DNA from 2 places in the Microbacterium thalassium genome. Region 1 is predicted to be linked to the other one. Evidence: predicted binding sites of a transcription regulator. Region 1 holds the regulator's gene; the other holds the start of a gene.
The links. Region 1 encodes LexA, which represses DNA repair genes until DNA is damaged. Its sites were predicted from a motif close to TCGAACANNTGTTCGA; they were not measured.
Positions count from the first base shown of each region.

Region 2: a site for LexA is predicted at 1,070-1,085, ahead of HD594_RS01995 (Rv2578c family radical SAM protein). Genes of this name have one in related genera too.

Region 1 covers NZ_JACHML010000001.1:2,018,061-2,021,467, reverse strand. Annotated here, with positions in the region: gene HD594_RS09245 (histidinol-phosphate transaminase) at 1-779, opposite strand, end outside; gene HD594_RS09240 (LysM peptidoglycan-binding domain-containing protein) at 837-1,235, opposite strand; gene lexA (transcriptional repressor LexA) at 1,495-2,190, shown strand; gene HD594_RS09230 (hypothetical protein) at 2,277-3,407, shown strand, end outside.
Region 2 covers NZ_JACHML010000001.1:440,187-443,593, forward strand. Annotated here, with positions in the region: gene HD594_RS17610 (M15 family metallopeptidase) at 1-979, opposite strand, end outside; gene HD594_RS01995 (Rv2578c family radical SAM protein) at 1,102-2,178, shown strand; gene HD594_RS02000 (hypothetical protein) at 2,250-2,849, shown strand; gene HD594_RS02005 (alpha/beta fold hydrolase) at 2,907-3,407, opposite strand, start outside.

The DNA of each region.
Region 1 (3,407 bases):
TGCGTCAGGGCGCTCAGGTGGTACGGCAGCCGGACCAGTCGCAGCGCGTCGATGAACGCGGGGTCGGCGGCGAGGTAGCCCACCCGGGCGCCGGCGAAGGCGAACGCCTTGCTCATCGTGCGCGAGACCACCAGCCGCTCGCGGCCCGGCAGCAGCGTCAGCGCCGACGGGACGTCGTGCGGCGCGAACTCGTGATACGCCTCGTCGACGATCACGATGCCGTCGGTCGCGTCGTACACGGCCTCGATGACGTCGAGCGTCATCGGGGTGCCGGTGGGGTTGTTCGGGGAGCACAGGAAGACGACGTCCGGCCGTGCTTCGCCCACCTGCTCGGCGGCGCTGACGGCGCTGACCGAGAAATCGGCTTCGCGCTCGCCTTCTCGCCACTCGGCCCCGGTCCCCCGCGTGAGCAGCGGGTACATCGAGTACGTCGGCGAGAAGCCGAACGCGGTGCGCCCAGGCCCTGCGAAGGCCTGCAGGATGTGCTGGAGCACTTCGTTGGACCCGTTCGCCGCCCAGATCTGATCCCGCGTCAGCCCGTGGCCGAGGTAGCCCGCGAAGGCCTCGCGCAGGCCCGTGAACTCGCGATCCGGGTACCGGTTCACCTCGCGCAGCGCGAGCGCGATCGCGTCGAGGATGTCGTCGGCGACCTCTTCGGGAACAGGATGGGTGTTCTCGTTGACGTTGAGCGCGACCGGCAGCGGCGCCTGCGGCGCTCCGTAGGGCTTGCGGCCGCGAAGATCGTCGCGGAGGGGCAGATCGTCGAGTCGAACGGTCATCCCGTCATCGTACGACCGCGCGATGCGCACGGACCGTCAGGTGACGATGCGTCGCGCTCACTGATCCGCCGAGTACTCCAGCGGGATCGCCAGCGTCTGACCCGCGCGCAGCACGCCGCCGTCGAGCGCGTTGAGGCGCGAGATCGCATCGACGACGTCGCGCGGGTCGGCCATCGGCGCGACCTCTTGCGCGATCGACCACAGGGACTCGCCCGGATCGACGGTGACCGTCTCGAAGGTTCCCGCGACGGCGCCGTCATCGCGACTCGCGAGCGCCGCGCCGCCGCCGATCACGGCGATCGAGAGCGCGACGGCGGCCGGAAGCGCCGCGATGGCCGCCAGCACACGACGGCCGCGCGGCGTCAGTCGCAGACGGGTGCGCGGCGACTCCGCGAACTGCGGCGCGAACCGGGCGCGACGACGTGCGACGGGAGTGGGGAAGCTGATCGCGGTCATTTCTCCTCCTGTGCAGGTGGGGAAGAGTTCGCATCCGCCGATCGGCCGGGAACGGCGGATGCGAACCTCTCTTCCGAAGTTATCTTCGATGTTCATGGGTGTCAAGCGGTCGATCCCGTTCCGTTCTCTCGAAGCGACACGCGGGCCGCACTCCGGGCGGATGCCCGAGGAACCGGATACGGTTTCGATAGCGACAGCCCACCACGGGCCTCCGACATTCGAAGACCGCTGCCGAAGACGGAGCGAGACAGGAGCCGACATGAGCGAGGCGAGCGGACGCGAGAAGGCGCCGGCAGACAAGCCGCAGACGCGGCGCCGCAAGAGCCTGAGCGACAAGCAGCTGGCGATCCTCGAGGTCATCCAGCGCTCGATCTCCCGGCACGGCTACCCGCCGAGCATGCGCGAGATCGGCGACGCGGTCGGACTCAAGTCGCTCTCGAGCGTCACGCACCAGCTGAACCAGCTCGAGCTGAGCGGCTACCTGCGCCGCGACCCCGGCAAGACGCGCGCGATGGAGGTCCTGATCGACCTGCCGGGGGCCGCAGCCGAGAACCCCGCCGACACCGCCCCCGCGCTCGGCGATGCCGCCCTCGTGCCGCTGGTCGGCCGCATCGCCGCGGGCGTCCCCATCACGGCGGACCAGCAGGTCGAGGAGATCTTCCCGCTCCCCCGCCAGCTCGTGGGCAAGGGCGAGCTGTTCATGCTCAAGGTCTCGGGCGAGTCCATGATCGACGCCGCGATCTGCGACGGGGACTGGGTCGTCGTGCGATCGCAGCCGACGGCCGAGAACGGCGACATCGTCGCCGCGATGCTCGACGGCGAGGCCACGGTCAAGACCTTCCGCCAGCGCGACGGTCACACGTGGCTGCTGCCGCGCAATTCCGCGTTCGAGCCCATCCTCGGCGACGAGGCCGTCGTGCTCGGGAAGGTCGTGGCGCTGCTGCGCGCGGTCTGACGGCCGCTCGGACAATCGGGACGTTGGGCCCGCGCGCCGCACCGCCCCGCCGCTAGTCTGACGTCAACGATCGGAAGGGGAGACCGATGGCGTCCGAGGTCGATGAGCTGCGCGCCGAACTGCAGGCGCTGCGCGAAGAGAACGCCCGACTCCGCGAGACCACCCCGCCACCGCCCGAGCACGCTGCGGCCGAACAGGCGCCACGGCGCAGCGGCTGGTGGCGCGCCCTCATCTCGGCGGTGTGCATCGTCCTGGTGGGGATCCTCGTCCCGGTCTCGATCGTGGGCACGTGGGCGCGAGCGCAGCTGGTCAGCGAGGACGCGTTCGTCGCGACGTTCGCTCCGCTGGCCGACGATCCGGATGTGCAGGCGCTCGTGATCGACCAGGCCACGACCGCCATCAACGACTCGCTCGACATCGAGGGCGTCACGGACGACCTGTTCGACGGCCTCCAGAGCCTCGATCTGCCTCCTGCCGCCATCACGGCGCTGGGGCTGCTGCGCGCACCGGCCGCCGCAGGGGTGGAGAGTCTCATCGACGCCGGGGTCACCCGGATCGTCGAATCCGAGGTCTTCCCCACGGTCTGGCGGACTGCTCTGGTCGCGAGCCACCGCGCGCTCGTCGCCACCGCGACGGCAGACGACACCGGCGCCGTGACCATCGACGACACCGGAACCCTCGGCATCCAGCTGGGGCCGATCATCGACGAGCTCAAGACGCGGCTGGTGGATCAGGGGATCGGGATCGCGAGCATGATCCCGACGATCGACACGACCATCGTCATCGTGCAGTCCGACGCGCTCCTGCTGGTCGGCGCCGTGTACAGCATCGCCGACACCGTCGGGTGGTGGCTGCCGTTCATCGCGCTCGGCCTCATCGCGGTCGGCATCCTCGTCGCGCGCCGGCGGGCGACCGCGACGCTCGGCGTCGGGATCGCGCTCACCATCGGCGCGGCGACGCTGGCGATCGCCCTCACCGCCGCCGGCGCCGTCCTCGGGCTCAATGCACCCGCGCTCGGCGTCCCCACGCGGACGCTCGACGCCATCTACTACACGGTCGTCGGGGCCATGCGCGACACGGCCGTGGTCTTCACGTTCCTCGGCATCGTCATCATCGTCGCCGCGTGGCTGGGTGGGCGATCGGCATCCGCCCGGCGCGCTCGGGGATTCTCCGACTCGCTCACGACCAGCGCGCGCCGGTCGCTGCGCACCCGCGGC
Region 2 (3,407 bases), 1.6 Mb from region 1:
CGCCGTCATGGTACGCCTGAGCCAGCTGCGGCCCGACGTAGCGCAGGTGCCACGGCTCGGGCACGTACCCGGTGACGTCGGTGCGCCCCTGCTCGTAGCGCACGATCCAGCCGTAGCGCCACGCGTTGTCGACGATCCAGTCCCCCTGCGCGGTCGCGGCGAGGTCGTCGATCGTTCCGCACCATCCGTCGCACGCGACGACGTCGGCGGCCAGCCCCGACTGGTGCTCGCTGTACCCGGGACGCGCGCTGACCAGATCCGCGCCGTCGACGCCGCGGGCCGACACCTGACGCCCGTACGAGCCCTGCTGCGTCTGGTACGACCGGAACCCGCTCTGCAGGGCGATCTCGCCGACGCCGTCCACACGGGCTTCGGCGACCATCGCGTCGAGGGCGGCCGCGGCATCCGCTCGCAGCGCTCCTCCCTCGAGACTGCGGACGTCGCCCGGGAGGGCGAGCGACGCCGGGCGGTAGTCGATCGGGTCGTACGGACGATGCTTGTTCACCACGACCCACAGGCGCGCGGCGTCATCCAGCCGGATGCACGCCGCACCTCCGGAGACGACGGCGGCGCGGAACGCCTCTCCCCCGCCCGCGCGCTCGATCGCGGCCACGTCGTCGCCGGCGGCGAGCGCGTCTGCGACCCCGTCGAGCGCGCAGATGTCGCCCGTGGCGGCCTCGCCGGTCATCGAGGGGACGGGGATCGCCTGAACGACCTCGGGGAGCGGCAGCGGCTCGTCCCCGGCTTCGTCGCCCAGGCGCACGTCGGCGGCGAGCGCCGGGCCGGTGAGCGCCGCCGCGACGGCCGCGCCGGTGCCGACGACGAGCGTCAGCGCCACGAAGGCGGCGAACCCCGCGGCGATGCGCGACGCACGGCGGGCTCGCGCATGGCGGACCGGCGACGCGGTCACGTCCAGCAGCGCGTCCGCGCGTGCTGCGCGGCGCGTCGTCGGGCTCGCGGCGGGTCGGGGGTCCGTCACACGGCCATTGTCCCCGGCCCGGCGCGGAATCGCGACCGGCCGGGGCGGGGTGTCGGATCGGAGCGTTCGATAGAGCGCCGCCTTCTGTTGACGAACATTCGTTTCTATGTTCGACTGTGAGCATGCGTTGGCAGGGACAGCAGCTCGGGACGACGGATGCCGCCGCGCTCCCGGGCCTGGAGCAACTCAACGCCCTCGTGCGCTCGGTCACCACACCCGAGTTCGCCGACGTGACGTTCCACGAGGTCCTGTGCAAGTCCGCGCTGAACCACGTGCCCGGCTCGTCCGCGATGCCCTTCGACTGGACGATTAACCCGTACCGGGGATGCACTCATTCGTGTTCTTACTGTTTCGCCCGGGGAACCCACGAGTACCTCGAACTCGACGCCGGGCGAGACTTCGACACCCAGATCATCGTCAAGACGAACATCGAGGACGTGCTGCGCAAGGAGCTCGCGCGCGGCAGCTGGCAGCGCGAGCACGTCGCCCTCGGCACCAACACCGATCCGTACCAGCGCGCCGAGGGCCGATACCGTCTCATGCCGGGCATCGTCGGCGCCCTGGCCGAGTCGGGCACGCCCTTCTCGGTCCTCACGAAGGGCACGCTGCTCCGGCGCGACCTGCCGCTGCTGCGGGATGCGGCCTCCGCCGTCGACGTCTCACTCGCGATGTCGATCGCGGTGTTCGACGACGACCTGCAGAAGCTCGTCGAGCCGGGGACGCCGAGCGCTGCCGCGCGACTCGAGACGGTGCGCGCGGCGACCGAAGCGGGGTTCGGCGTGACGGTTTTCCTGATGCCGATCATGCCGCACCTGACCGACTCCATCCCGCACATCGACCACGCCCTCACGCGCATCAAGGAGTCCGGTGCGGTCCGCGTGGTCTACGGGCCGCTCCACCTCCGGCCAGGCGCCAAACAGTGGTTCTTCCAATGGCTCGAGACCCACCGGCCCGAGCTCGTCTCGTCGTATCGCGGGCTGTACCCGGGCGCTGCGGCGAACGCCTCGAAGGCGTACCGCTCCTGGCTCGCCAAGCGCGTGCGGCCGCTCCTGCGCGTGCACGGTCTCGACGGACGGGAGGAGGACGACGCGCCTCGCCGCGCGCGGCCGTCATCGGCCTCGGAGGCCGCCCGCTCCCGCATCGTCACGACATCGCGCGGACGGGCGGCGGGCGGTGGCGCGCCGGCGATGCTGTTCTGACCGGCGTCCGCAGCGGCCGCCGCCGGCGAGCGCGTGGGCGTGGGCGTGGGCGTGGGCGTGGGCGTGGGACGATGGGACGGGAGTCCCCGATGTACGTCTTCGCCTACGCCTCGCTGCTGAGCCCCGCATCCCTGGCCGCCACGCTGCCGGGGATCGACCCCGCAGACTGCGTTCCCGCATGGTGCGGTGACCGCGAGCGCACCTTCTCCGTCGCGTTCCCCAACGACGGCTCCGAGCCCGACAAGGAGTACCGCGACGTCTCCGGCGAACGACCCGAGATCGTGCGGTTCTGCGATCTTCCGCCCGCGCCCGGGTCACGCGTCAACGGCATCTGCATTCCGGTCGACGATGCGAGGCTCGCTCGCCTGCGCCGTCGCGAGCTCCGCTACGACGAGGTCGCGGTCCATGCGGACGTCTCGGCGTATGCCGACGGGCGCATGTTCGAGCGCGACGTCGTCGCCTTCGTCGGCAGCGCGCGCTACCGCGCCGCGCCGGAGGACCCCGGAGTCGTCCCGCGGTCGTATCTCGACACGGCCCTCACGGGCGCTCGGCACTGGGACGCGGTCGCTCCGGGATTCCTCGCGGACTTCCACCGGACGACCCTCATGCCCGATCCCGGCCAGGTGGTCGCGCTGACCCGCATCGACCGTGAGGACCGCTCTCGGGACTGACCGGGCCCGGGAAGCGGGCGCCGGTCGACGATGACCCCGAACCCGCTGCCGACCGCTTCAGCGGCCTCGCCCCGTCGGCGCCTCGTCGAGCACGACCTTCGTCCCCACCGCGTCGGGCGCGACCAGATGCGCGACGGCCGCGTCGAGGAAGGCGTCCGACCGCACGAGGCGCGCGTGCCAGCCGCCGTCGGTGTCGAGCACCGCGGCACCGGGAAGCGCCGACCGCACGCGCAGCGCCTCGCTGTGCGGGATCACCCGGTCGCCTGCGTCGTGGGCGACGAGGGTGCGCACCGGCGAACGCAGCGGGTGGGCGACGGCCGACAGACGGGCGATCGGGTCCTGCCCCGGGAAGTACCGGCGGGCGAACAGGTCGCGCATCGCGGCATCCGCCTGCTCGTCCATCCCCAGGCGGTCCGCGAACACGTCGAACACCGCCGCGGCGTCGGCCGGCGCCGATGCGGTCACGACGCGCCGGACCTGCACACCCTCGGCCGCCGCGACGAGCGTCGCGAGACCCCCGAGGGAGTGTCCGACCAGACCGTGCAGGGCACCGTGACG